DNA from 3 places in the Pedobacter antarcticus genome. Region 1 is predicted to be linked to each of the others. Evidence: riboswitches for the same ligand, from Rfam matches in the RefSeq annotation. Region 1 holds a riboswitch; each other region holds the start of a gene.
What was found. A riboswitch is a leader RNA that binds a small molecule or an ion and turns the genes downstream of it on or off. The one in region 1 is predicted to bind S-adenosylmethionine.

Region 1 (10,247 bases):
TTTCAATGTAAATAATCCTTTTTACCAGCTTAGCTACCGGGAATATGCAAATAATACCGATAACCTGCTTGCCGGATTGAAAGTGAGATATAAGATCTCCGATAAGCTGAGTGCAGAAGTATACGGATCCATACAAAATGAGAATTATAATCAGTCTGATTATTATCCTATCGGGTATCAGACAATCTCAGCAGATATTACCCGTAATAACGGTTATTATGGTGAGCTTAACCGTAAAATAAATTCCAAAAACGGCCAGGCACAGTTAAACTATAATAACAGTATCGGTGATCTGGAATTTGGAGCCACTTTAAAAACAGTTTATGAAGAAAACCGGGAGACCTCATTATCTGCTTCCGGTTACAACCTGAGTGCCCCCGTTAAAAGTCTCGAAGCAGCAGCAGCAGACACGCGTGATATTAAATCTACATGGGAGCAAACTGTGAATTACGGTTACTTTTTGAACCTGAAAGCTGGTTGGAAAGAGAAGTTCTTTTTAGATGTATTAGGACGTCTGGATAACAGCTCCAGATTCGGAACCGCTGTAGGAACAGCATTTTTCCCAAGAGTTTCTGCAGCTTACCGGTTAACTCAGGATGTAAATCTTGGTAAGCTTAATGAACTTAAGTTCCGGGTAGCTTATGGTAAAGCAGGAAGTCTGCCGCCATTTGGTGCTAAAGAAAGTCTTGTTTCTTTAACCAGTTCAGGTGGTGTAAGCTATCAGCGTCGCGAAAATACAGATCTTAAACGCGCTATTACTTCAGAACTGGAATTTGGAATTGACGCACAGTTTTTTAATAAAATCAATGTGCAGGCTAACTATGCATTTTCTAATAGTAAAAATGATTTTATTCTTGTGCCTCCCTTTGCCCCAACGAATGGATCAGCAAAAATTTATAGCAACCTAGGTGCTGTGAAATCAAATTCACTCGAGCTGGAGGTGAACGGTAATTTAATTACCAACAGCAGGTTTACCTGGAATTCAGGGTTGACATTTAGCCGTATCCGTTCTACGATAACCTCTTTAGGCGGGATCCCTGAGTTTACAGACGGTGATTTCCGGAAAGCAGAAGGTGTAAGCCCATTTGCCTTTTACGGATATAGTATTCTGACAAATCTGTCTCAACTCGAGACAAATAATAATAACGTTGTTACCAACGCAGCTGGAGGGATTCATCCATTGTCAGATTTTACAGTCAATAAATTAGGCTTTGTAGTTTTGAAGAGCCTGATGGGCACTGCAACTGAAACTCCTTTACTTTACGAAAATGCAGCGACCGGAAACTCCAAAGTCATAGGGGATGCACAACCAGATTTTGTGATCGGATTTTCTAATACGTTCAACCTTGGGCCACTGTCGCTTTATACAGTGCTGGACTGGAAACAAGGTGGGCAGAAGTATAATGAGACCCAGCAGTATCTCACTTACCAGTATAGATCGCCATTTTCAGATCAGGCTGCGGAAGCAGGACTACCTTTAGCCTTTACTACAGGGGTTTTCAACGCGCAGCAAACGACAGATTACTGGCTCAGGAAAAGTAGTTATGTGTCATTGAGGGAAGTCTCACTGAGTTACAAAATACCTTTAAAATCTTTAGGCATTCATAAAGCACTGAGCGCAGCAAGATTCTCTCTGGTCGGACGTAATTTATATACCTGGACTTCTTTTACGGGAGTAACTCCGGAAGGCGATCAGGATTTCTACGATTACCCGGCTTACCGCATTTACAGCGCGAAACTGACACTTAACTTTTAAGATTTAATCCTTGAACTCATGAAAATACCATACTATATATTACTACTGCCTTTGTTGTTCACAGCATGTAAGAAAACGGACTTCGATAATCCAACAACGCTTACTAATCAGGAAGCCATTGATCAGATCCGAGATCTTGGTCTTAAACTTACCACTAGCAGTGTTCAGACTGTTTTTTCAACTTCGACAAGTTCTGCCGGAACGCATTTCAGCTTGCTGGCAGATCAGACTACAAATACCAATGGTAATTCGTCCTGGTGGGACTTCGCTAATGAGCCCCGTCTGCGTTTAAATAATAACACTTCTTACCGGGGCGCAGTTACTTGGAATACCTTTTATAACAACTTATACCAGGCTAACCTGGATGCAACACTGGCTGTTGATATCATAGAAAAACAAGGCAAGCGCATTTTTGATACTCAAGGCGTAGACCGTACTGATGATTGCCTTGCTGCGGCTTATTATGCAAAAGGCGTGGCTCAGGGATATCTCGGTGTGATTTTCGACAGAGGTATTATTGTCGATGATGCAAATCTGACAACTAAAGATTTTCCAGACTCCTATAAAGCACTTATCGCTAACAGTATCAGACTTATAGATAAATCAATTACATTGGCTGAAGCTAATCAGAGCTTTAAATTTGATTTTTTAAGAGGTCAGACATTAAACAAAGCAAACTTTATCAGGCTGGCCAATTCCATGGCGGCACGTATTCTGTCCTCGGAGTCCAGGGATATAGAAGAATCTGAAAAACTCGGAAGCGCGCACTGGACGAAAGTTTTGCAATATGCGGAAAAAGGAATCACTCAGGATTATATGATAAGCACTGTTACGGGCGGTTATTATAATCAGCTGCTCACTAACTTGCTACAGCGTAATTCTGATGGCTCAGGCTGGCTTCCACCGGATCTGAAAGTTGCTTATCTTGCTGATAAGACAGGAAAAACACCTAAGATTTATCCGCAGACTGGTATTTTGCCCGCTATTGAGAGTGAAGATCAGCGGTTCTATAAGTATTTTGGATATTCGACCAGTTTCGGAATTCTGATTGAGTCCCGGGGACGTGGCTTGTTTACCAATTACACCCGTGTAAGATGGTTTAATGTAGCGAATACCTTAAATACCCCGGGTGCAGTAAATCCATACTTCCTTACTGAAGAGCTCAGACTGTTGAAATCTGAAGCTAAATTCTGGTTAAAGGATTATTCGGGAGCAGCGAACCTGTTGAATGAAGCTACGGCATCCAGAAAATCTGCCGGAGGTCTGCCTAATGTTGCTCCAGATGAAGACAGTTTGAGAAAGGCTCTGCATTACGAATATGCGATAGAAATCGATGGGGCAGGGGGGGCATTTATCCCTTTCACTTTTATGCGGCGTAATAACCTGCTGGTAGGCGGAACCCCCACTGAATATCCAATTCCTCAGTTACAGCTGGATCTTGTGAAACAACCGGTTTATACTTTTGGAGGTAAAGATTATTTTAATGAAAAAGGAAAATACGGGGAGACAGCGACTGCAGCGAATGTGGGTTGGAAACCCGCAGAATAAGGTAGCTTAAATGCAAAGTCATCTGCTATATTTAAAGATCAGATATAGCAGATGCCATTTGTCCGGACAACATCGCTAATTAAGCGTTAAGACATTAAGGTGAGCAGGCTGATTCTGGGCCTGAAAAGGATCGTGCAACATAATTTAAGACAGATTTGTAACATGTTTAAAATATTAATAACCTATATATCAGTGTTTTAATAATTAATACTACTATTTTGGTAGATTTAATTGTGTAAGTGATCTATACTCCCTATATTTATAAAAAATAATTAACAAAAACATAAAACTCTCATTATGATATCCAGTAGACCGCTCAAAGAAAATATGCTGAATTTGTGTTCAGAAGATCGTCTGCGCTGTTGTTTCTAATAAATTAAGATTTTGGCCTCCATTTAAAGGTAATTCTTTAATATTCTCATTTAAAATCCTGGTACCCCGGGGCATTTTGATAGAATATTATGGTGGTCATTTATTCTTTTAATAAGCTACCGGGGTATCAGGAAGTACCTAATTAATCACCACCATTAATTAGTTGATTTATACAGAAGAAGGGAGAGGCAGTCTCGTTGAACTTCTAGCAACTTTCCATAGGAAAAAGTGCTCAAACTGATCTAGAAATAGATTATAAATTAACCAATAACAAGTTACTCACCGTTTCATGTTAAGGAAATCCAGTTGAATACCTGCATCTGCAGAGGGTATTTGCGTGGACATGAAGGTCAGTACGATGTTATTAAACACTATGAAACTATAGTATTTAAATTAATAACGATGATGAAAACTACAATTTCAGCTAAAATTGCATGCCTGATGACCTCAGTAGTATTACTGGGGGGAACGGTATCTGCGAACGGTTCAAAGCCACTTCCCAGAGAGGGCATATGGCGTGGCGTATTTAATGTAAGTGAATCAAAAGTCCCGTTTAATTTTGAGTTTAAAGGTAAGGATCCTAAGACAGCCATCTTAACGCTGATTAACGGAGCCAGACGTGACGATTTTCATGTTGAACGCCTCGGAGCGGATTCAATTTATGTAAAGATGAACACTTATGACGCTGCGCTGGTGGCAAAACTCGAAGATAATGGTACGCTGACGGGCGAATATCGCAGCCTGGTTCCTGGATTCCGGGGTAATTCTTTACCCTTTGTGGCAGAATATGGTAAAGCCTACCGTTTTGTAGAACCCGGGAAAGATGTTGCACCGAAACATGACATTTCAGGTAAGTGGGAAATCAAAACCTATACTAAAGACGCAGTTCCTGCATCAATTGCCTTGCTTAAACAGACCGGAAATAAGTTAACCGGTGTAATTATGACTGTGGTTGGTGATACCAGAGAACTCGAAGGTACAGTTCAGGGTGATGAATTTGAATTATCAGGCTTTACCGGGCCGAGTCCGTTTATTGTAAAAGGGAAAATTAATGATGACAATAGTATCTCTGGTGAACAGGGTTTTGGCATCTATAAAAATGTGAAGTTCGATGCGCAGCGTAGTGAAAAAGCAGCGCTGCCGGATCCTTATAAATTAACCTTCCTTAAAGAAGGATATAATAAACTTGAATTTACCTTCCCCGATCTAAATGGTAAACAGGTTTCTTTAAGTGACGAAAAATACAAAGGTAAAGTAGTTATTATTGAGACAATAGGCACATGGTGCCCTAACTGTACAGATCAGACCGTATTTCTTGCACCTTGGTTTAAGAAAAATCAAAGTCGTGGAGTAGAAGCAATCGCTATTGGCTTTGAGCAAAAAGATGATCTGGAGTATGCAAAATATACCTTAGGTACATTGAAAAATAAGTATGGAATTACTTATGACATACTTTTCGGTGGAATTGCCGATAAGAAAGTTGTTGCTGAAAAGTTGCCTGCGCTGAATAAATTTGTGGCATTCCCTACTACAATTATTATTGATAGAAAGGGTAATGTCAGAGAAATATATACCGGTTATACCGGGACGGTTACCGGAAAGTACTTCGAGGAATATGAGCGAAAATTTAATAAAGTTCTGGATGAACTCATTGCTGAGCCTGTACCCGAATCCCTAACCGTAGCCTATAATAAAGGAAAATAGAGTCCCTGGCTATCCAAATAACCTCAGTTTAATATAAACCAAAAATTTTTTATTATGAAATATCATGTGTATAAAATACAGGTGCTAGCCCTTGCTACGCTTATTTCTTCCTCTTCTCTGGCATTCACAAAGACTGTAGAAGACCCTAAAACAGCCAGGAAATTTATTAAAGAAGGCATCTGGCGCGGCGTTTTCAAAGTAAGTGAAAGTGAAGTGCCTTTTAATTTTGAACTTAAGGGTAAAGATGTCGAAACGGCAACTTTTACCTTACTAAACGGGAGCAGAAGGGACGATTTCCATATCCAGTATCTAGGTAAAGACTCGCTTTTTATTAAGATGAATACCTACGACGCTGCCCTGGTAGCTAAAATAGAGAGTGACGGAAAAATAAGCGGCGAATATAGAAGTCTGGTTCCGGGCCTTCGTGGTAATGCACTTCCTTTCACTGCAGAGCAAGGGAAGGACTATCGATTCGTGGAGCCAGGTAAAGACGTTGCGCCAGCAGCCGATCTGACAGGTAAGTGGGAGTTTAAAGGCTTCTCAAAAGAAGCTGTACCAAATAAAGTTGCCGTTCTTAAACAGGTCGGTAACAAACTGACCGGTGTGGTTATGCAGGTTACAGGGGACAGCAGGGAACTGGAAGGAACAGTACAAGGTAACCAGTTCGTATTATCTGGATTTAGTGGGCCCAGCCCCAGAATCTACAGAGGTACGATCAATGAAGATGGAACCTTATCCGGTGAAATAAGTCAGGGGATTTATGACAACCTGAAATTTACAGGTGTAAAAGATAGCAAAGCCGAATTACCGGATCCTTACACATTAACGTCCTTAAAACCGGGGTTAAAAAAGCTTGCATTTACATTTCCGGATTTGACTGGTAAGCCGGTTTCCTTAACTGATGCTAAATACCAAGGAAAGGTCGTGATCGTAGAACTCGTGGGTACATGGTGTCCGAATTGTACCGACCAGACAGTTTTCTTGTCACCCTGGTTCAATAAAAATAAAGAACGCGGTGTTGAAGCGATTGCCATTGGATTTGAACAGAAAGATGATTTGGAGTATGGTAAATATACCCTGGGTAAACTGCGTGATAAATATGAAATCAAATATGATATTTTATTTGGCGGGTTAGCAGACAAACGCCTGGTTGCCGACAAATTACCAGCACTTAATAAATTCGTCGCCTATCCTACAACCATTATCATCGACCGTAAAGGTGAAGTGAGAGAAATTTATACCGGCTATACCGGAACAGTTACCGGACAGTATTATTCAGAATACGAGAAGAAATTCAACAAAGTACTTGATGAGCTACTTGCTGAGCCTGTACCACCGGCAACTTATTTTGCTACGCAGACTGCCAGCAGATAATAACAGAATATTAAAACTAAAAATCTCAGATATGAAACAAATTACCACCCTGACTGCAGTTGCAGTAACAACTGTCTTTGTGCTTTCTTCTTTTACAATTGCGCCCAGGTATGCTTCTGCGGGTTCAGTTACCAAGCTGGAACTAAGTAAAAAAGCTATATCCTTTAAAGTGGATCCTGGCCAGAGTAAGCTGACATGGCTTGCAAAGAAAGTTACTGGTGAACACGCCGGCACTATTCAGGTACGTTCAGGATCACTGGAAGTAGATAACAACGTACTTAAAGGAGGAAGTTTTGAACTAGACACCAAGACAATCACAGTTACCGATATCCAAGACAAGGAGGGCAATGCAAAACTCCTGGGACATCTTAAAAGTGATGACTTCTTTGCGGTAGAAAAGTTTGGTACGGCGAAATTTGTAATCACTTCTGCACAAAGTAAAGGTTCAGGACTATATCAGATCAAAGGGAATCTAACCATTAAAGGCATTACTAATGAGGTGACCTTTCCGGCAAATGTAACCGTAGATAATAATAAACTGGTTGCTAAAGCAAAGATCAAAGTAGACAGGACCAAATATGATATCAAATTCAGGTCTAAAAGTTTTTTTGAAAATCTGGGAGATAAGACCATCTATGACGATTTTGAACTCGACATACAGCTTGTGGCCAATAAATAAAATTGGTGATCATTCAGATACCGGGCAGGGTTTTCCTGTCCGGTTCCTACAGCAGCCTTAACGATTTGGATTTTTTGATTTGACAGCTAAAAAAATAAAATGAGAAGACCTAAAATACTTATTTCCGTAGTGCTCACCACACTGGTGTTTATCATTGCAGGCTTTGGTGCCGATGATCCAGATGTGATTAACAGTAAAGAACGCCTTGGAGAAAAACTGTTTTTTGATCCGATCCTTTCTAAAGATAAATCTATCAGCTGTGCGTCCTGCCATAAACCTGAATTTGCTTTTGCTGATACAGCGACCTTCAGCGTGGGAGTTGGAGGAACAATAGGCTCGCGGAATTCTCCTTCAGTTACCAATCTGTCTGGTCGGCCGAACCTGTTCTGGGATGGGCGGGTGTCTTCATTGGAAGAGCAGGCTTTGCAGCCCATCATTAATCCGGTCGAGATGAATCTTCCAATTGCTGAAGCGTTGGAGAGGTTGCAGAAAGACCAGACCTATGCGAAGCTATTTCAGAATATATTTAATGCTGCACCAAACCAGAAGAACCTGTTAGCAGCAATTGCAGCCTATGAACGTACGCTGGAAACCTCAAACAGCCCTTATGACCGTTATATCGACGGGGATGATAATGCTGTTTCCGAATCGGCAAAACGGGGCCGGCTGTTGTTCATTGGAAAAGCAAATTGTAATAATTGCCATTCAGGAGAAGATTTTACCGCAGACCGTTTTAAAGGTATAGGTTTATTTAATGGCGCCGATTTAAAAGATGCCGGTAGATTTGAGGTGACCAAAAACCCTGAGCACGAAGGGCACTTTAAAATCCCTGGGTTAAGGAACGTGGCTTTAACGGCCCCTTATATGCATAATGGGATGTTTAAAACACTAAAAGACGTCATTAAATACTATAATAACCCTGACGAGTTTATTAAAAACGGGAAGAACCGGGACCTTTCGCTGAGCAGGCCTCTTGGACTGACAGACGTTGAAATCAACGATCTGGAAGCCTTTTTGGTCACTTTGACAGACGACAGGTTTAATAAAAAATAACCCTTATTTTTTTCTATTACCAATCTGATTTGCTGTGTTTTTAGGCGGATTAGCCACAGGTATGTCTATTTTAAATACGAATAAATGAAAAGAAAACTACTCTTGATACTAATTTTGGGCACATTAATATCCACCCATATTTTTGCTCAGCAAAGAACACTTACCGGAGTGGTTGTCTCTGCCGACGATAAACTGCCGTTGCCCGGCGTTTCTGTAAAAGTGAAAGGACTGGATGGGGCCGCTGTTACCAAACAGGACGGCACATTTAGTATAGTTGTCAGAAACGGCCGGTATCTCCTGGTTTCTTATATCGGTTATAAGTCGGCGGAAGTAGAAATTGGTACAGCTACAAAACTCAGTATTGCTCTGGAGGCCGCAGACAATAACCTTAATGAACTTCAGATTGTGGGCTCACGTAGCGCCAACCGTACTAAACTCAATTCTCCCGTTCCGGTAGATGTGATTGACCTTAAAACCTTGCAGCAATACTCACCGCAAGCGAGCGTCACCCAGTTGCTGCAATATGTGTCGCCCTCATTTCACTCCTCTGTTTCTGGTGGAGGTGATGCGGCCTCGGCAACTTCCACAGTACAGCTTAAAGGTCTTGGAGTCGATCAGGTTTTGGTGCTGGTCAATGGAAAAAGACGCCACAAAAGCTCAAATATTAGTTGGGGAGGTCTAGGAAATGGAGCAACAGGATATGACTTAAATGCTATTCCTGTAGGGTCGATAGACCGCATTGAAATTCTCCGGGATGGTGCTGCTGCACAATATGGGTCAGACGCCATTGCCGGAGTTATCAATATCGTATTGAAAAGTAATGTTAATGAGCTTACAGTAAGTACTTTGGGTAGCATAAGAAGAAGGGGGGACGGGCTAACGACACGTACCAGTGCCAATTTAGGTACGAAATTAGGTTCCCGTGGCTTTCTGAACCTTACGGGTGAATATGCAACACAGGCTGTCTCTTTACCTTCAGGTAAAGACGGAGACGGGCTTTATATCGGGCCGGCTTATGGCGGCGGAGCCAATACCCGCGGATTTGATCAAATATACACCCGGGAAATAGATGACGCGATCATTTCAGGCAGGGGGATAGACCGAAATCATTTTGATACCCGGGGATCTACCAATAAATCGAAAGACGGTTTGTTATCCTTTAATGCAGCCGTACCGCTCGATGATAACTTTGAGCTGTACTCTTTTGGCGGGATTAGCCACCGAAATTCTCAGTTTACTGCTGTTTACAGATTACCAGGCTGGACAGAGCGCAATAACACATTTGTTTATCCCGACGGTTTCCTGCCGGCAATGGATAATATCATCACTGACCTTTCTTTCGCTGTAGGTGTGAAGGGAAAGATCAGGGAATGGAACGTTGATATTTCCAATGTATATGGAAGAAATGCCTTCGATAACCTGATCAGTAATTCACTAAATGCAAGTTTAGGCCAGAAAACCCCGAGAACCTTTAATGCAGGTAGTTACAACGCGTCCCAGAATAGCGGTAGCATAGATTTTTCAAGGAAGTTTGACAAAATATTGAGCGGATTAAATGTAGCTTTCGGTGGTCAGTACCGGGTAGAGACTTATCAGATTAAAGCCGGAGAAGAAAGCTCTTACTCCAAGGCCGATCTGAGTCCAATTTATAAGGTGGAATATACTACAGGCGGAATTCCTTACTTTTCTGCTGCGGGTAGCACTCCTTTAAACGGGCTTTCTCCCGGATCGCAGATACATGCAGGTTTTCGGCCTTCCAAT
Region 2 (10,247 bases), on a different contig from region 1:
ATCAACTTTACAGCACTAAAATATTTTAATTTTAACGCCGGTGGTACGTATGTCGAGAAATGGCATTTTATGTCAACCAGACAAACTGCAATCAGAGGTGGATTAACAAATGGAGTAGTCGCTCCTGATCAGATTGTCATGGACACGGTTAACGGATTTAACCGTTCCGGGGAATATAGCTTTAATATGGGGCTATCTACGAAGGTCTACAATACACTTCAATTTAAAAAAGGGAAATTAAAAGCTTTACGTTTGGTAAGTACACCAACGACAAGTTTTAGCTACCGTCCAGATTTTTCTGCAGCTAAATATGGCTATTACAAACCATTGCTTTACCAAGACAAAACAAACGTAATTGATCCGGTTACGAATAAAAACAGACTGTATTCTATTCATAACGGAACGCTATACGGCGGGCCTTCACAGGGCGAAAATGCGAGTATCAATTTCGGATTGGATAATACTTTAGAAGCGAAGGTATTTTCTTCCAAAGATACGACTGGAACGGGAACGAAGAAGATTCCTATTATTCAGGGCTTGAGTATAAACGGGTCTTATAACTTTCTGGCACCTGAGTTTAAATTATCCAACCTGAACTTTAACGGAAGATCCCAGTTCTCTGATAAATTTGGTGTGACCTATACGGGAACGCTGAATCCTTATGCAGTAAGAAATGATGGTTTTGATGCCAACGGGTTGCCAATCCGGACTGTAATAGACAAGATTACGGTACCACGGCTGGTGAACTTTGGTTTATCTTTCGGTTACAGTCTTAATGCAGAAGCCTTCAAAAAAAGAAATGAAAACCTGGACAACCTCACTGAGCAAAAGCAAAAAACAGGAATGACGCCGGAGCAGGCAGCAGAACTGGCTCAAATTAGCAGTGATCCAAATGCATTTGTCGACTTCAAGATTCCATGGAATTTTACATTCTCTTATAGCTATTATTATTCAAAGTTGGCTAACGGATTATCTCCAACAAGTACAAATACCTTGAACTTTAATGGTGATTTTAGCGTTACACCTAAATGGAAAGTGGTATTCACTTCAGGGGTGGATTTTAAAAATAAAGGTCTGTCACCTACATCTTTCGCAATTTACAGAGATCTGCATTGCTGGGATATGAATATTAACTGGATCCCGATCGGGCCGTACAGAAGTTACAGCTTAACAATACGTGTTAAAGCATCGGTGTTGCAGGATCTTAAACTAAGTAAACAACAAGCGTACTATACGCGTTTTTAATTACATATGTTAGCTGAAATTATAACCATTGGTGATGAAATCCTTATCGGTCAGATAGTTGACACAAACTCCGCCTGGATGGCGAAAGTTTTAAATCAGGCTGGAATAAAAGTTAAACAGATCACCTCTGTCTCGGATGATGAATCACATATCCTTGATGCACTGGCTTTAGCCGAAAACCGGGCCGACCTGATTTTAATAACCGGCGGACTCGGGCCGACAAAAGACGATATCACGAAATTCACACTTGCCAAGTATTTTGGTATGGGAATGAGGAATGATCCCGCTGTGCTGAAGCATGTTACAGAAATATTCAGTAAGAATGGCCGGCCAATGTTAGAGGCTAATATCAGACAAGCGGATGTTCCGGATGGTTGTACCGTAGTACCGAATTTAAACGGAACCGCACCTTGTATGTGGTTTGAAAGAAACGGAAAGATCTTCGTGTCTATGCCTGGTGTTCCTTTTGAAATGATGTACTTAATGGACGAAGAGATCATCCCCAGAATAAAGCAAAGATTTGAACTGCCTTTCATCTACCATAAGACTATTCTCACTGCCGGCCTGGGTGAATCATTTCTAGCTCAGCGTATCGAAGATATAGAAGACAGCCTGCCTGAAACTATAAAATTGGCCTACCTGCCTAAATTAGGACAAGTAAGGTTACGTTTAAGTAGTTCTGGTAAGGATGAGCAGCAGCTCCAGCAAAACGTAAATCTGTATGCCAATCTGATTACCGATCGGTTAGGAGCTTATGTTGTGAGCGATGATGATATTGATCTGGAAAAGGTTATGCTCAATATTATGGATCAGAAGGGGTTGACATTATCTGCTGCCGAGAGTTGCACGGGTGGTTATTTATCACATCTGATTACCAGACACCCTGGCTGCTCAAGTGTTTTTGCGGGTGGTGCTGTCGTGTATTCTTATGAACTTAAAGAATCTGTTTTAGGGGTTAAACCGCAGACGCTTGAAGCTTACGGTGCAGTTAGTGAAGAAACAGTAAAAGAGATGGCTTTGGGCGCGTTGAAACATTTTAAAACTGATTATAGTGTTGCAGTAAGCGGAATCGCTGGCCCCGGTGGGGAGACTCCCGGAAAACCTGTAGGAACAGTTTGGGTAGCAGTAGCTAACCGGAATCGCGTGGTTGCGAAACTGCATCATTTTAGCAACAAAAGAGCACAGAATATAGAGCGTTCAGCTGCCGCTGCATTGACCATGATTGTGAATCTCCTGAAAGAAGATGAAGAATTAGTCTAAAAAAGACTTACTTTTGCAGCTGATTGGAAAAACCAAATTTACTATAAACTAAATGGCACAATACGAATTATTATTACCCAAAATGGGCGAAAGTGTTGCGGAAGCAACTGTTATCAAATGGTTGAAACAACCAGGTGATATGATCAGTTTGGATGATACCCTTTTAGAAATAGCCACCGATAAGGTAGATTCAGAAGTACCCTCTCCGGTAGCGGGTAAACTGATAAAACAATTGTATCAGGAAGACGACGTCGTGCAGGTAGGTGCAGTTATCGCGTATATAGAAACCGATGGTGAAAATGCAGAGGAAATAAAGAGTGTAGATGAGTCAGTTGAAGACGACATCGAAGAAAATATTCTGACTGAAATTCCAGGCACTACGCAATTAGAAGTTAAACCGGATACAGAAGAGCAGGTAAAGTCTGATTCCGATCGTTTCTATTCTCCTTTAGTCAGGAGTATCGCCAGCCAGGAAAATATAAGCACAGCAGAGCTGGAAAACATTAATGGCAGCGGTGCAGATGGCCGCCTGACAAAAGATGACTTGTTAAGTTATATTCAGCAGAGCCGCCCTGCGGCAGCGGTAGTTAAGGAAGCTGCTGCTGAAAATAAACAAGCAGGCACGCCAAACTCAAAGGAAGCGCCGGTTAGTGCTGCTCCGGTAATATCTAATCCTGCAGGTGTAAGTGTCTCAGGTGCCGATGAGATCATAGAGATGGATCGTATGGGTAAGCTCATTTCAGACCATATGGTAATGAGTAAGCAAACCTCAGCTCATGTGACGTCATTTGTGGAAGCAGATGTAACCAATATGGTTCTATGGCGTGATAAGGTTAAAAAGAATTTTGAGAAGAGAGAAAACGAAAAAATAACGTTTACACCAATTTTTATTGAGGCGGTTACTAAGGCGATCAAAGATTTTCCGATGATCAATGTATCTGTAAATGGTACCAAAATCATCAAAAAAAGAGATATCAATATTGGGATGGCAGCAGCACTACCTAGTGGCAATCTGATTGTACCTGTAATTAAAAATGCAGACCAGCTGAATCTTGTAGGGTTGACCAAATCTGTTAACGACCTTGCAGTTCGCGCAAGAGCATCTAAGCTTAAACCGGATGAAACTCAAAACGGTACGTTTACTTTAACTAACGTCGGGTCGTTTGGTAATGTGATGGGGACACCTATTATCAATCAGCCACAAGTGGCTATACTTGCAGTAGGGGCAATTAAGAAAAAACCTGCAGTTTTAGAAACTGAATACGGAGATGTTATTGCAATCAGACACATGATGTATCTTTCGCTATCCTACGATCATAGGGTTGTTAATGGAGCTCTTGGTGGTACTTTTGTACGCCGGGTGGCGGACTATCTCGAGAACTGGGATATTAATCGCGAAATCTAATAAAAAACAAAGCAGGCCGGTTAACCCGGCCTGCTTGTATCAAAACACACAAAATATTAGTTATAACTAACTTCTTCTCCGGCAATTACCTCGATCTGCTGATCCGTATAAGTATACCTGCCGGTATGAGCAATAAATACATCTTTTTGTTGTAACAGATCCCGGTTGGCAAGCAGTGACTTTAAGCTCACGCTTCCAATTACGTATTTATAGTCATTTCTGACAAAACGTTCCAGAATATTTTCAATTTTCAGCTTCTCTACGGTGTACTCATGGGTATAGCGCAGGTAAACCTCAATATTCACCTGATCGGTATGGATCAGGCCGTTATGCTGGTGGAATTTTTTGTATTCATACTTGTATCCATATCTTAATGCTGCTATGTCTGACAACACTGCCGCACCGGTAGGGTGACCGCCAGCTCCCTTCCCGAAGAAAAATTGCTTGTCGGCGAAAGCTGCCTGAACAGTTACTCCGTTATATTCATTTTCCACGTTGTAAAGGAAATCATCAGACTTAACAAATTTGGGAAGTACGTAGGTAATCACCTGCTTAGTGCTGATCTTTCTTGCAGTCGGAACCAACTTTATTTTAAAGTTCTTTTCCCTTGCATACTGAATATCCTGCTCCGATAAATTCTGGATACCAATGTTCAATATTTTATCCGGGTCAATAAACAGACCGTATGCATGCGCAGTTGCAATAGCAAGTTTAAATTTAGGATCGTATCCGCCAACGTCCATAATTGGATCGGTTTCGGCGAATCCTAAATCCTGAGCTTGTTTTAATGCAACATCATAGGGCATATTCTCATTGAATATTTTGGAGAGAATATAGTTGGATGATCCATTAAAAATTCCGCTTATTCCGTGCAGGAGTTCGTTATCATAATATTCCTCCAGATTACGAATGATAGGAATACTTCCGCAAACTGCGCCTTCATAAAGTAGTGAGGTTCCGTGTAATTCCTGTAATTTAACCAGTTCTTCCAAATGGTTAGCAATCATTTTTTTGTTCGCCGACACTACATGTTTACCAGTGCTCAGTGCCTTTTTAACAATCTTGAAAGCAGCATCTGCATCATCAATTAATTCGACGATGGTATTGATATCCGGATTATCCAGTATTTCATCATGATCGGTCGTAAAAAGACTACTATCCAGTGATCTCTTCTTATTTGGGTTCTTTATAGCGATTTTAATAATTTCCAGGTTCAGGTCTTGTCCACGGATAATATCATGTAATCCCTGGCCAACGACACCAAATCCAAAAATTCCTATTTTTAGTTTCGTGCTCATCTATGCTGTTTTATGAAGTTTAACAATTTTATTTTTTGCATTTTCCTTTAGGAAATTGCCTATGATATTAGTTAGTTCGTCGGTTTCAATCAGAAAGCCATCATGGCCATAAGCAGATAGAAGTTTCTGGAATTTGGCATGAGGGATATGGTTTGCGAGATACTCCTGTTCACAAAGTGGAAACAACAAATCATTAGGTATTCCAATTACCAGGGTATCGGCTTTAATTTGCTGCAGTGCTTCTGCAACGCTTTTTCTGCCCCGGCCAACATTATGACTGTCCATAGCCTTGGTCAGATACCAGTAGCTGTAAGCATTGAAACGTTTACACAGCTTCTCACCCTGATAATTCTGATAAGATGATGCCCGAAAGCCGTCCGTCTTCTCGTTTACACTCTCCACCTGTGTCGCAACATAAGCGTCGTAAGTACGATAGGAAAGTAAGGCAATGCTTCTGGCTGCTTTAAGACCTTTTAAACCGCCATTAGGGCTCTGGGCAAAAAATGTGCGGTCTGTAGTGATCGCCAGGCGCTGACTTTCATTGAAAGCTATTCCCCATGGGGAATGGAAAGCATTCGTCGCAATAAGTATCAGGTTTTCAGTAAAATCAGGATTGCTTACTGCCCATTCCATTGCCTGCTGCCCACCGAGTGAACCACCAATTAATACCTTAAGTTTACGGATGCCAAGGTCATCGGCGAGCAACTGGTGCGCTTTAACGATGTCTCTTATACCAAATTCCGGGAAGGAAAGGTAATAGGGCAGACCAGTAACCGGATTTGTACTCAGCGGATTGGTAGTCCCATAATGCGAACCCAATACATTTGCACAGATAATAAAATGTTCTTCCGGATTAAATAATGAGTTTTCGCCGAAAAGACCTTTCCACCAGTCCAGAACATCTGCATTTGCGGTTAGTGCATGACAAGCCCATATTACATTTGATTTATCGGCATTTAATTTACCATATGTATGATAGGCAATCTGTAAACCACGGACCTTTTTTCCGTTCTCGAGTTTAAAAAGCTTATGGTAATTGAAAATATGGTTAGATGACATATAGGCTTGTTCTTGCAATGGATTACTATAATTTTATTTTTTCGAAAGCTTGTTCAAAGTCTGCTTTGATATCGTCGATATGTTCAATTCCGACAGACACACGCAGTAATTGTGGAGTGATCCCGGCAGCCAGTTGCTCCTCATCATTAAGTTGCTGATGTGTAGTGGCAGACGGTTGGATAATTAATGTTTTTGCATCACCCACATTTGCCAGATGGCTAACTAATTCTAAAGAGTTTACGAAGTTAATCGTCTGGTCTTTATCGCCTTCCAGTTCGAAAGATAATACAGCACCGAACCCGTTTTTAAGGTATTTCTTAGCATTGAGGTGATATGGGCTGCTTTCCAGTCCGGGATAATATACTTTTTTGACCGCTTCGTGGTTTTCCAGCCAGTTAGCCAAGGCCAACGCATTATCTACATGTCTTTGAACACGAAGTGAAAGTGTTTCCAATCCTTGAATCAAAAGAAAAGAGTTAAAAGGAGATTGTGACGGACCAAAGTCTCTTAAGCCTTCAACCCTCGCCCGGATAATAAACTGAATATTTCCCAGTTCACTATTCACACCGAATACGTCACTGAAAACTAGTCCGTGATATCCTGGAGAAGGCTTACTGAATTGTTCGAACTTTCCATTTCCCCAGTTGTAATTACCGCCATCAACGATCACTCCGCCAACACTTGTACCGTGTCCGCCGATCCATTTAGTAGCGGATTGTACGACGATATGAGCACCATGTTCTAAAGGTTTAAACAAATAACCTGCAGCACCAAAAGTATTGTCGACGACTAATGGGATGTCGTATTTTTGCGCCAGTAATGCTAATTTTTCAAAATCAGGTATACTGAAGGAAGGGTTCCCAATACTTTCCAGGTAAATTCCTTTTGTATTATTATCTATTTGAGCTTCAAAATCCTCAACCTGATCAGTGGCTGCAAATTTTGCATTGATACCCAGTCTTTTAAAGGCGACTTTAAATTGATTGTAGGTCCCACCATATAAATGAGGCGAAGAGACGAAATTGTCACCAGCCTGCAGAAAATTACTCAATGCAATAAATTGAGCTGCCTGACCTGAAGAGACTGCCAATGCGGCAACTCCACCTTCCAATGCGGCAATTCTTTTTTCAAATACATCCGTTGTCGGATTCATCAGTCTGGTATATATATTACCGAATTCTTTTAGCGCAAATAGATTTGCACCATGCTCGGCACTTTTAAAACCATAAGAAGTAGTTTGGTAGATAGGGACTGCTCTTGACCCTGTCGTTGGATCGATTTCTTGTCCTGCGTGGATCTGTAAGGTTTCAAATTTATAGTTGGCTGACATATATTTGGGTTTTTAAGGTTGTAAAATGAAGTGTAGGGTGATTTATACAGCAAAGCATGCTTATCAGAACCTCGTTCAGAGGCTTTCCGGGAAAAATGGTCGGAATTAGTTTTTATTATTCAGCGCAACAACACATATAATTGTGTACGTAAGCAAGCTTAATAATATTTAAAGAAGTTTTGCGCATTCGCGCTAGAGGCATTGTAATTTTCATTTGTCTAAATTTATCTTTCCAATCAGCAATATGCTGTCTGGTCAGGAATTGGCACCTTCTCCATTTGGGAGGGTTGCCAGTGGGTCTAGGAGCCTGTCTCTCGCCACTTCTTTATAAATCAAACCTGTGCAGGCTGACTTGAAAAGCTCTCGCTTTATGGTTACAAATGTAGTGTTCTGTGATTAATATCCAAAATTAAATTTTGAATTACTCACAAAACACTCATTTGCAATAGTTTATTGTTGAGTTTTAAACTCATTTTTAGCGTAAAGCCTGCTCGAAATCGGCAATCAGATCGTTTACATCTTCAAGTCCAATAGATATCCGAATTAAATTCTGTGGCGTTTTTGTGTCAGGACCCTCTACTGAGGCCCGATGCTCAATTAAACTTTCTACACCGCCAAGACTGGTAGCTTGAGCGAACAGATGAACTTTATTAACTACTTTTTTAGCATTTTCTCCATCGCCCTTAACCAACACAGACAGCATTCCGGAAAAGCCTGTCATTTGTTTAACAGCGACTTCATATTGTGGGTGTGAAGGTAAACCAGGGTAATACACTTTTTCAATTAACGGGTGCGCTTCCAGATACTGAGCAAAAAGTAATGCGTTTTCAGCATGACCTTTCATCCGGTAATGAAGAGTTTTTAAACTTCTCAGTAACAGAAAGCAGTCGAAAGGGGAAGGAACTGCACCGCCAATCTGCTGAATATTCCTGATCTTGTCCCAATAAGCAGAAGGACCAGCTGTAATCAGGACACCGCCGAGTACATCACTGTGGCCGCCTATATATTTGGTAGTAGAATGCATTACCAGATCTGCTCCCTGCAAAATTGGATTTTGGAAACATGGAGAGGCGAAAGTGTTATCACAGGCCAGAATCAGTTGATGCGACTTTGCGATCTTAGAAATGGCCGTGAGATCAGTGATTTTAAGGAGTGGATTAGAGGGTGTTTCTGTCCAGATCATCACCGTATTTGATTTGATCGCTGGGGAGACGAGTTCAGGCTTAGTCAGATCTATAAAATCAATCTCCAGGATCCCTTCGAAAATAGACAGCAGTTGTTTTTTAAAACCCCAGTACATATCGTCGGGGGCAATAATATGGCTTCCCGGCGCTAGAGCCTGGAACGCTGCCATTCCAGCGGTATTACCTGATGAAAATGCACAGGATTCTGTTCCTTTCTCCAGTTTTGCCAATATTGTCTCTAAAGCAGTACGGTTCGGATTGCTGACACGGCTATACATGTGTCCGCCCGGGTATCCGCCGTTTTCGTCTCTGTAAAAAGTTGTAGATAAACTAATTGCAGGAGTCACATCTCCGGTTGCACTTGGTGTTATATTTCCTCCGTGGATGGCTGTAGTTTTGTTATGCATAGAATTTCTGTTAAATAGGGTTTTTGGCAGGGTTTGTGTAAGTTGACTTTCAAAAACACAAGTATATGAAAAGAATATTAGTAATAGCAGCCATTTTATGCAGTTCATTGATGGTTTTACAGAGTTGTTCATCCACAAAAAATGCTTCCGCAGGTGCTAGCCTGAAAAGAGGAAATGTGACTGGAAACTGGGTATTAAATGATATTACGTTTGAGGGAGTACCGGCAGCGAATGTGAAATCACTGTTTAATGAAGCATCTTATAAATGTTTTATAGGTAGTACCTGGAGATTGACAAACAGTGGAAATGGTTCTTATATGCTGCCTGGAACTACTGATTGCCCGAGCAGAACTCAGGACATTTTCTGGTCTGTGAGTACTGCTGACGAGACTTTCCAGTTTAAAAAACTGAATGAAGGTGATAAAGCGAAAAATGTAACAGAAGGTTACAGACTTATCCTTTCACACGCCGACGACAATAACCTGACTTTGAAGTCACCTGTTGAATACGGTAGTTCTTCTGCATATATTGTTTTGAACTACACTAAAGCAGCGAAATAACACGCTATAAACGCAATTTTCAAAGGCTGATCATCACATCATGATCGGCCTTTTTCATGTCCTGATTTTTCGAAAGCGTTGTTATGGTATAGCTATGACACAAAACTGACAGCCAAAACAGCCTCTGGAACCATCTTCTGATGTTTTTATCTTACTTTTGACTTTATAATTGATAATAAATGGACACGACACAAAAACTCGCTTTCCTGATTTCCGATAAAGATCTGTCTCCAGAACTATTGGCCATCGCAGAGAAAGTAGAGCGCGAAGAGAGAATTTCCTTTGATGACGGAGTATATCTTTATAAGTATGCGGAACTAGGTTATTTGGGTGTACTGGCTAATTATATCAGAGAGAAAAGACATGGTAACCGTACTTTCTTTAACCGTAATTTTCATATAGAACCGACGAATGTTTGTGTATACAGTTGTAACTTCTGTTCCTATTCACGTTTAATTAAGAACAAAGAAGAAGGCTGGGAAATGAGTGTCGACGCCAT
Region 3 (10,247 bases), on a different contig from region 1:
AATTATTATCAGCAGATCCTGGAATCGAGTATTTCTCTGGTTACCTGCAATAAGATTGGTAATTCTGCGGAGTACGAGCAGTATGCAGCGTTTAAGGATGCAGCACGCAAACATGGCGTTGATTTCATGTACGAGACGAATGTTGGTGCCGGACTCCCTATTATCCGCACCTTGAAGGATCTGATGATGAGCGGTGACAATATCTTCAGTATTGAAGCTATTTTATCTGGAACGATCTCTTATATTTTTAATAATTATAAAGACCAGGTGCTTTTCCATGAAGTCGTGAAAGAAGCGCAGGATAAAGGTTATACCGAACCGGATCCAAGGGATGATTTAAATGGCAAAGACTTTATGCGTAAAATGCTGATCCTGGCCAGAGATGCCGGATACCCGCTGGAAGCCGATGATGTGCAGATAGAAAGTATGTTGCCTCCCGCATGCCTTGCTGCAGCTTCGGTGCCGGAGTTTTATGAGGAATTGGAAAAGAATGCAGCTTATTTTGAAGGCTTAAAAGAGGAAGCTGCTGCAGCTGGAAAGGTATTGCGTTATATCGGTAAACTGGAAAATGGAAAGGTAGTTATCGGGTTGCAGATGGTTGATGATTCGCATCCTTTTTATATGCTTTCAGGCAGTGACAATATTATTTCATTCACAACAGACCGTTACAAAGACAGACCGCTGGTTATTAAGGGACCAGGTGCCGGTGCAGAAGTTACAGCAGCAGGCGTATTTGCAGATATAATCAATACAGGTAAACAATGAGAGATTCAGTAAAGGTTTTTGCCCCCGCCACAGTGGCGAATGTGGTGTGTGGATTTGATGTGCTCGGGTTTGCAGTCAATGCGCCCGGTGATGAAGTTATCATGCGTCTGGTTGATGAGCCGGGTGTTAAAATCACAAAAATTACGGGAGATGATGGTCGTCTTCCGCTAGATCCTGCTAAAAATACAGTAAGTGCGAGTGTACAGGATTACCTGAAACATATCGGCAGGGAAGATGCTGGAATTACGATTGAGCTGCATAAAAAGATGCCTATTGGCAGTGGTCTGGGTTCGAGTTCGGCAAGTACTGTAGCAGGATTATTTGCAGTAAATACATTGTTCGGAAACCTCTTAAGCAGGAAAGAGCTGGTGCCTTTCGCAATGAAAGGGGAGGAGCTGGCCTGTGGTTACGGGCATGCAGATAATGTTGCCCCGGCATTGATGGGTGGATTTGTGCTGGTTCGTAGTTACGAACCGCTGGACGTAATCAGCCTGCCTTTCCCGGAAGATCTTTGTGCAGCAATTGTTTATCCTGAAGTGGATGTGCCTACTAAGGATGCCAGGCAGATGATCCGTTCCAAAGTATTTTTGAAAGACGCCGTTAAGCAGTGGGGTAATGTCGCCGGTCTGGTGTCGGGTCTGTATACTAGTGATTACGACCTGATCGGACGCAGCATGGTAGATGTTCTGGTAGAACCTGTCCGCTCTATTCTGATCCCGGAATTCTATGCTATGAGGCAGTTGGCTATGGATCTGGGGGCTGTAGGTTTTGGTATCTCCGGTTCCGGACCGTCTGTATTTGCGCTTACACGGAATCAGGAAACTGCCCGGAAAATCACAGATGCGCTGCAGGCACGTTTGAAAACTGTACAGATTAATAGTCTGTCATTTGTATCACCGGTTAATGCTAAGGGGCCGGTAGTACTGGACTAACATTAACCACAATCTAAACCAAGCTGAAATTTATGAAATTATATAGTACACAAAACAAACAGAACCAGGTCGATTTTCAGACTGCTGTTTTTAACAGCATGCCCCAGGACAAAGGTTTATATATGCCTGTAGACATTCCTGTGCTGCGTCAGGAGTTTCTGGATAATCTGGACCGGTATACCTTACAGGAAATCGCATTTGAAGTATCTTCAGCTTTGCTGAAAGACGCAATCCCTGCCGATGATCTGCGGGCAATCATTGCGGATGCGGTAAATTTTGATGCGCCTGTTCATGAGCTTGATGAAAAGAACTACGTGCTGGAACTTTTCCACGGACCTTCTCTGGCCTTTAAAGATTTTGGTGCACGTTTTATGAGCAGAGTAATGGCTTATTTCCTGAAAGATGGAGAGCAACTGCTCGATGTACTGGTAGCAACCTCGGGAGATACCGGAGGAGCTGTCGCACTGGGTTTTTTAGGCGTGCCGCATACGCGGGTGACAATTTTATATCCGGAGGGAAAAGTTAGTCCTATTCAGGAACTGCAATTATGTACCAATGGACAGAATATTCGGGCAATTACTGTAAAAGGTACTTTTGATGATTGTCAGCAACTGGTTAAGCAGGCTTTTGCAGACCCCGAGCTCAATGCATCTCTTCGTCTGACTTCTGCAAACTCAATTAATATATCCAGACTGATTCCGCAGACATTTTACTATTTTCATGCGCTTGCTCAGTTATTCAGAAAAGGTAAGCGGTCGGTAGTGTTCTCTGTTCCAAGTGGTAATTTCGGGAATATCGGCGCAGGTTTACTTGCCTGGAAAATGGGACTTCCGGTAAAGTCGTTTATTGCGGCTACCAACGCGAACGATACCGTCCCGCGCTTCCTGGAAAGTGGAGTCTATGAGACCAGGCCATCTGTACAGACTTACGCTAATGCTATGGATGTAGGTGCGCCAAGTAACTGGGTCCGGATTATGGAACTGTTTAAGGGAAACCGCGAAGAGGCATTAAAAATGGTTCTTGGTGTCAGTTATACGGATGAGCAGACGCTGGAAGCAATTGCTGAAATCTATAACCGGTATAATTATATAGCGTGTCCGCATACTGCTATTGCCTGGCTGGCTATGCAGAAAGTGCAAGAACAAAAAGCAAATAATGAGGATGTTTATGTTTGTTTGTCTACAGCACATGCTTGTAAATTCCCGGATGTTTTTCCTGAGGAGATTGCCCGCCGGATAGAATTGCCGGAGCAGGTAGCGGAAATGCTTGGAAAAGAAAAATCCGCGACTGCAATGGACGCGGACTTTAATGCTTTTAAAAAATATCTATTAAATGCTGAAGGGGAATAACATCCCTTCAGTTACTTAACCTTTTTGAATCTCATGATGGCGATATCACCCATCATGAAGTTCAGTGTGGTATCTCCTGTTATCGTATACTTATTTACCTTTTTCAGGGTATTAATGAATATATTTTCTCCTTCTCCCGGGCAGGCCATTTTGGTCATCGCCATAGGTTCATTGAAATTGATAGAGGTATCGTCAGCAACCAGTTTACCGAAGAAAGAATTACAGCTCGTATTACCATTTACCCGTTTCTCCAGCAGATCAATAGTTAATACAGGTTTCTTCCCAGGATATAGACCGTTAAATGCAATTCTAGGGCCCGATATATAATTCAGTTCCCAGTTACCTCCTAGTTTAGAGAGGTCGGAACTAGCATCTACTGTGTTCTTCAATGTATTGCAGGAGGTTAATGTGCCTGTCACAGCAAGCAATAATAATGTCGTTCTTCTCATAGCTTTAGCAGATTTCTCGTCAATGAAATATACAAAGAATCTGCCAGAATAAGGATTCGATTTTTTTTAAAGCTTTTTTTAAAAGACCGCTCTCGCAATTCTTTTGGTCGGCTCGGGATTACTCATGGTATAAAAATGTAATACCGGGGCGCCAACTTTTATTAACTCCTTGCACTGCTGGATCATCCATTCAATTCCTACTTCTTTTACAGCCTCCTCATTCTTACAGGCCTGAACCGCCTCTGTCAGGTCTTCGGGAAGATCTATATGGAATATCTTAGGCAGGCTGATCAGTTGTTTAGAACTCGTAATAGGTTTTAACCCGGGAATTATGGGGACATTTATCCCATTCGCCCTGCAATTAGCTACGAATTCACAATATTTAGCATTGTCAAAAAACATTTGGGTCACAATAAACTCTGCACCCATATCTACTTTTTGCTTTAGGTATTTGAAGTCTGCTTTCAGGTTAGGTGCCTCAAAGTGTTTTTCGGGATACCCGGCAACTCCGATGCAGAAATTTGTTTGAAAAGCAGAATGATCTTCGAACAGGTACCGGCCTTCGTTCATGCTTTTTACCTGACCCAGCAGATCTGTCGCAAATGCATGACCACCGGGTGTCGGAATGAAGCCGGAGTCTGCCTGACGGGCATCTCCCCGAAGTACCAGTACATTGTCGATACCCAGGAACTGCAAATCTATTAATGCATTTTCTGTTTCTTCTTTGGTAAATCCACCGCAGATTAAATGGGGTACGGCATCTACCTTATAACGGTTCATAATTGCTGCACAAATTGCTACTGTACCCGGTCTTTTGCGATAAGAAACTTTTTCGAGTAAACCGCTGGTATGTTGTTTATAGATATAATCTTCTCTGTGATAGGTTACGTCAATAAATGGCGGGTTAAATTCCATGAGCGGATCTATAGCTTTATAGATTTCATGAATACTCTTGCCTTTTAAGGGAGGAAGAAGTTCGAAAGAAAAAAGGGTTTTATCCCCGGCATTACTAATGTGGTCGGTAATTTTCATGGTTTGGTTTAATAAGCTAAATTCGGGCTAAGCCATCTTTCTGTGTCTTCAAGACTCATGTTTTTTCGCAGGGCGTATTCTTCTACCTGGTCTTTAGTAATCTTACCTAATCCGAAATAACGCGATTCCGGATGGGCGAAATAGAAACCGCTGACAGCTGCAGTAGGATACATGGCAAAGCTTTCGGTTAGTTTGAGGTTGATTTTGGCTTCTGCATCCAGTAAACGGAACAAGGTATCTTTCTCTGTATGGTCAGGACAGGCCGGATAACCCGGCGCAGGACGAATACCGGCATATTCTTCTTTGATCAGTTCTTCATTGGTCAGAGACTCTTCTCTGGCATATCCCCAGTATTCTTTGCGGACAAGTTCATGCATTCTCTCGGCAAAGGCCTCAGCAAGTCTGTCGGCCAGAGCTTTTACCATAATACTGTTATAATCATCGTGGTTAGCTTCAAATTCAGCCACCATTTCATCACAGCCTATTCCGGTTGTCAACGCAAAACCACCGAAATAATCAGCTACCTGATCTTCTTTGGTTGCTACGAAATCCGAAAGGGCATAATAGGGCTGCCCTGCTACTTTCTCGGCCTGCTGGCGAAGTGTGTGAATGGTTACGGGGCCATTTTCTGTTTCCAGAAAGATATCATCTCCTTGTGCGTAGGCGGGCCAGAAACCAATAACGGCTTTAGCGGTAAGAAGCTTCTCTTTTACTATTTTTTTAAGCAGTACCTGGGCATCATCGAAAAGTTTCTGAGCCTCAATACCGACGTTTTTATCACTGAATATTTTCGGGTAACTGCCGCGCAGTTCCCAGGTATGGAAAAATGGTGTCCAGTCTATATAGGGTACCAGAATATCAAGCGGATAGTCTTCAAATGTACGTGTGCCGGTAAAAGCTGGAGCAGGAGCGACCAGTGCCGGATTTATCTTAAAGCGGTCTGCTCTTACTTCTTCTAATGATTTGAAACGTTTATCTGATCTTTTATTCAGGTGGTTTTCCCTGGCCTTATCGTAGTCCTCACGGATCTGCCGAATATATTCCCCCCGGTTATCGGGGTTCATAAGTGTGCTGCAAACGGTTACACTTCTGGATGCATCCAGCACATGGATCGCAGGTCCCGAATAATTAGGTGCAATTTTTACCGCTGCATGGATTCTTGAAGTCGTCGCTCCGCCAATCAACAGAGGTAAAGTAAATCCTTCACGTTCCATCTCTTTAGCAAAATGCACCATTTCATCCAGTGAAGGTGTGATCAGCCCGCTCAGGCCTATAATATCTGCATTGATTTCCTTAGCCTTTCTAATGATTTCCTGTGCGGGAACCATAACGCCTAGATCCACAATTTCAAAGTTATTACAGGCGAGTACTACACCTACAATGTTTTTACCGATATCATGAACGTCACCTTTCACGGTGGCAAGTAATATTTTTCCTGCTGATGAGCTTTGATCACCATCTGGATTATCTAGTTTTTCCTGTTCAATAAAGGGTAGGAGATAGGCCACTGCTTTTTTCATGACACGCGCAGATTTAACTACCTGCGGCAGAAACATCTTTCCGGCACCAAACAGATCACCGACAATGTTCATTCCGTCCATCAAAGGCCCCTCTATGACATGTATCGGTCTTGGATATTGTTGTCTGGCTTCTTCCACGTCGGCATCCAGATATTCGATAATACCTTTAACCAGTGAGTGGGAAAGGCGTGATTCTACACTTGCTTTCCGCCATTCTTCATCTTTTACGAGTTCTTTTCCTTTTGATTTGACGGTTTCTGCAAAATCTACCAGGCGCTCTGTTGCGTCTTCTCTACGGTTTAGCAGGACGTCCTCAACTCTTTCCAGCATTTCAGGTGGGATAGCTTCATATACTTCGAGCATTCCGGCATTTACAATTCCCATATTTAAACCTGCTTTGATCGCATGGTACAGGAACGCCGAGTGCATGGCCTCTCTTACCGTATTATTTCCACGGAAAGAGAAGGATATATTGGAGACACCCCCGCTTACTTTAGCATAAGGCAGGTTTTCTTTAATCCAGCGTGTAGCATTTATGAAATCCACAGCATAATTGTTATGCTCTTCCAGTCCGGTTGCAACCGTCAGAATATTCGGATCGAAGATAATATCTTCTGCAGGGAAGCCTATTTCATCTACCAGAATATCGTAAGATCTTTTACAGATTTCTTTACGGCGTTCATAGTTGTCGGCCTGTCCATTCTCGTCAAAGGCCATAACTACGACCGCTGCGCCATAATCCATAATCTTACGCGCACTTTCACGGAATTTATCTTCGCCTTCTTTCAGGGAAATTGAATTGACAATGCCCTTACCCTGAAGGCATTTCAGGCCGGCTTCGATAACACTCCATTTAGAGGAGTCTACCATGATTGGTAATTTAGATATATCTGGTTCTGAGGCGATAAGATTCAAAAACTTGGTCATTGCCGCTTCTGAGTCCAGCATTCCCTCATCCATATTGACATCAATGACCTGTGCCCCGCCCTCAACCTGCTGTCGGGCTACTGTCAAAGCGGCTTCATAGTCACCGCTCAGAATTAGTTTAGAGAATTTAGGAGATCCGGTAATGTTGGTTCTTTCACCGATATTGACGAAGATGCTTTCGGGGGTGATAGTTACGGGTTCCAATCCGCTTAGGCGCAGGTAACGCTCCGGTGTGGGGAGAACTCTTGGCCTGATTCCTTTGGCTTTCGCTGCAATAGCAGCAATATGCTCTGGTGTGGTGCCACAACAACCACCCACAATATTGACAAAGCCATGCTGTATAAAATCGTCTACAAGGTTTGCTGTCTCGTTAGGCATTTCATCGTATGCGCCAAATTCATTCGGTAATCCGGCATTTGGATAGGCCGATACATAACAGTTAGCTTTTGCAGCAAGCTCTTCAATATGCGGACGCATGTCTTTAGCTCCCAAAGCACAGTTAAAACCAATACTTAGCGGACGGGCATGGATTACCGAGTTTAAGAAAGCTTCTACAGTCTGGCCGCTGAGGGTTCTTCCGGAGGCATCGGTAATGGTACCGGAGATCATAATCTCTATTTTACGGCCAATCTCTGCTTCATATCTACGAATGGCAATAATCGCTGCTTTTGCATTCAGTGTATCAAAAATAGTTTCGATCATTAACAGGTCGGATCCACCGTCTACCAGGCCTCTGATCTGCGCAAAATAGGCATCTGAAAGTTCGTCGAATGTTAAAGCGCGGTAACCAGGATCGTTCACATCTGGTGAAATGGATAGAGTCCGGTTGGTCGGTCCAATCGCACCTGCTACATAGCACCGGCGGTCTGGATTTTTGGCCATAAACTCATTGACGGCTTCTTTTGCGATTTTAGCACCTTCAAAGCTCATTTCATAGTCTAGCTCTTCCATCTGATAGTCGGCCAGTGAAATACGCTGTGTACTAAAGGTATTGGTTTCTATAATGTCGGTACCAGCTTTCAGGTAGTCGGTGTGAATGGCTTTAATAATATCTGGCCTGGTTAGATTCAACAGGTCATTGTTACCTTTAACATCACAGGGATGATCTTTAAAACGCTCCCCCCTGAAGTCTTCTTCTGAAAGGGTATAACGCTGGATCATGGTTCCCATGGCGCCGTCTATGATTAATATTCTTTGCTCTAAATCTTCTCTAATGCTCATAGCTTGGATGCATATTCAATTGGTATTGTAAACAGTTCCGGAATAAATAAGGGTACGGGTTACAATAGGGTAATATGCTTAATCAGAAATCCAGGGTGGATCGAATTAACTTATCTTTCAGGAACAGCCGCAGCGTTCGAGTAGAATGTAGCACCTTGTCAGCACAGGTTGCTAAGACTTCGTCGGGTCTAATCCCTCCGTCTTTCTTTATAAGCTGGTGCAAAAATGCAAAAAAGAAAAATCAATTCCAAGAAATTGGTGTGTAAACGCAATAAAATACCGAAGGCCATGCATATTTGCACGGCCTTCGGTATTTTATTCTGTGGAATGTGTTAGCTTATTTTCTTCCGCCAAAGATTCTTAATAAGAATAGGAAGATATTAATAAAGTCAAGATACAGGGATAATGCACCCATAATCGCTAGCTTTTTAGAATCTGCATCTGCCATTGTAGATCCGTTCTCTTCCAGACCAGCACCAATTCTTTTTAATTTCTGTACATCATAAGCGGTCAGCGCAGTAAAGATTGCTACACCAAAGAAACTCATGATATAATCGAACTGCGAGCTTTGCAGAAACATATTAACAACCATCGCAATTACCAGCCCTACAACACCAACCATAAGGATCGGGCCGAATTTACTCAAGTCAGTATTGGTTGTATAGCCTAAAACAGCCATTAAACCGAAAATACCGGCAGCAGCTGCAAAACAGCCAATCACCGAAGAGGATGCATAAATTAACAGGATGAAACTTAAGCTTACTCCTGTAAGTAAAGAGTAAAGAATAAAAACACCCAGTAAAGCGGAATAGGAGAGTTTATTAAGGCCCGCACTCATTAGCATAACCAAACCCAGTGGTGCAAACATAGCTACATATCCTAAAATAGACATTTTGCCTGTTTCCTGATTAATCAGGTAATTCAGCATTTCGGGTGTATTGGCCATGTAAACTGCAGCTGCGGTTGAAATACCTAATGCCACAAACATCCATAGAAATACGTTTGCAAAGAATTTCTTTGCCACTGTTCCTGTTTGGTTTTCTACAAAAACAGATTGGTTTGACCAGTTATGATTATTGTTCTCCATTCGTTTTAATTTTTAATTTAAATATACCGATTCTAAACTGTATACAAAGGTTATGCCCCTAACCTTTTTGTCAGGATTTCTTCAACTTTTTTGAAAATTTGTACCGGTTTGAGGGTTCTCCATGCCAAATCGTCAAGCTGACCGCCAAAATTGATGTAATAATCAATATTGCTGCTGCGGAACTCTTCGATCACATGGGGTGTAAAATTAATCCCTGCTATCCAGCCATCTTCGACATCTTGAAACCACTCTTCATAGTAGCTGTCTTCCGAAGAGTGGAAGTTCAGGACATTTTCTCCTATCAGGATAAATTTATGAATTCCCTCATCTATCATCAGCTCCAGGATTTCTCTTTTCAGCAGCATAATATCATTGGAGATCGCATCATTCCACTCTCCTATAAATTCGATAATAGAATATTGCCTTTCATAATCTGTATAAAGGACTTTAATGTATAACGTAGTAGACCCGAAGTCATCCCACTGTGGATGGATTAGGTAATTATAGAGTTGCTTATCAAAATAAAACTCTGAATATTCTGTATTATAAAAAGGGGATCGTGGATCTTCCGCGGCGATATAATCATCTCTCCAGCGGTAAAATGGTTCTATTTCGTGCATGAAATCTTTGTTTAAATTTGACCGGCTTCTACTGCTTTGCGTACGCTTCCGTGCTCAATAAGCAAAGCTTCTGCCTGTTCATAGGGGATTTGAAGTTCTGCCATTACCATCTGCGTGCCACGGTCTACAAGCTTACTATTGGTTAACTGCATATCCACCATTTTGTTGCCTTTAACTTTGCCTAATTTGATCATTACGGTAGTACTGAGCATATTAAGAACCAGTTTCTGTGCGGTGCCTGATTTCATTCTTGTAGAACCGGTTAAAAACTCAGGACCCACAACTACTTCTACCGGATATTGCGCTTCTGCCGCTACCGGGCTTCCTGAGTTGCAAACGATACAG

Region 2: another riboswitch for S-adenosylmethionine. It lies ahead of BLR53_RS02120 (O-acetylhomoserine aminocarboxypropyltransferase/cysteine synthase family protein); the one in region 1 lies ahead of BLR53_RS11850 (peroxiredoxin family protein).
Region 3: another riboswitch for S-adenosylmethionine. It lies ahead of metH (methionine synthase); the one in region 1 lies ahead of BLR53_RS11850 (peroxiredoxin family protein).

What each region holds. Positions count from the first base shown of each region.
Region 1 is NZ_FNGZ01000005.1:55,258-65,504, forward strand. Features, by position in the region: gene BLR53_RS11840 (SusC/RagA family TonB-linked outer membrane protein) at 1-1,756, shown strand, start outside; gene BLR53_RS11845 (RagB/SusD family nutrient uptake outer membrane protein) at 1,775-3,304, shown strand; SAM riboswitch class I at 3,842-3,938, shown strand; gene BLR53_RS11850 (peroxiredoxin family protein) at 4,079-5,380, shown strand; gene BLR53_RS11855 (peroxiredoxin family protein) at 5,435-6,754, shown strand; gene BLR53_RS11860 (YceI family protein) at 6,786-7,433, shown strand; gene BLR53_RS11865 (cytochrome-c peroxidase) at 7,533-8,486, shown strand; gene BLR53_RS11870 (TonB-dependent receptor) at 8,571-10,247, shown strand, end outside.
Region 2 is NZ_FNGZ01000001.1:511,323-521,569, forward strand. Features, by position in the region: gene BLR53_RS02095 (putative LPS assembly protein LptD) at 1-1,245, shown strand, start outside; gene BLR53_RS02100 (competence/damage-inducible protein A) at 1,252-2,505, shown strand; gene BLR53_RS02105 (dihydrolipoamide acetyltransferase family protein) at 2,558-3,910, shown strand; gene BLR53_RS02110 (homoserine dehydrogenase) at 3,967-5,208, opposite strand; gene BLR53_RS02115 (homoserine O-acetyltransferase family protein) at 5,209-6,267, opposite strand; gene BLR53_RS02120 (O-acetylhomoserine aminocarboxypropyltransferase/cysteine synthase family protein) at 6,293-7,597, opposite strand; SAM riboswitch class I at 7,819-7,931, opposite strand; gene BLR53_RS02125 (trans-sulfuration enzyme family protein) at 8,073-9,188, opposite strand; gene BLR53_RS02130 (lipocalin family protein) at 9,254-9,748, shown strand; gene mqnE (aminofutalosine synthase MqnE) at 9,928-10,247, shown strand, end outside.
Region 3 is NZ_FNGZ01000004.1:55,423-65,669, reverse strand. Features, by position in the region: gene thrA (bifunctional aspartate kinase/homoserine dehydrogenase I) at 1-765, shown strand, start outside; gene BLR53_RS10195 (homoserine kinase) at 762-1,697, shown strand; gene thrC (threonine synthase) at 1,730-3,046, shown strand; gene BLR53_RS10185 (META domain-containing protein) at 3,058-3,495, opposite strand; gene metF (methylenetetrahydrofolate reductase [NAD(P)H]) at 3,574-4,527, opposite strand; gene metH (methionine synthase) at 4,536-8,195, opposite strand; SAM riboswitch class I at 8,303-8,411, opposite strand; gene BLR53_RS10170 (Bax inhibitor-1/YccA family protein) at 8,533-9,282, opposite strand; gene BLR53_RS10165 (hypothetical protein) at 9,333-9,902, opposite strand; gene murQ (N-acetylmuramic acid 6-phosphate etherase) at 9,914-10,247, opposite strand, start outside.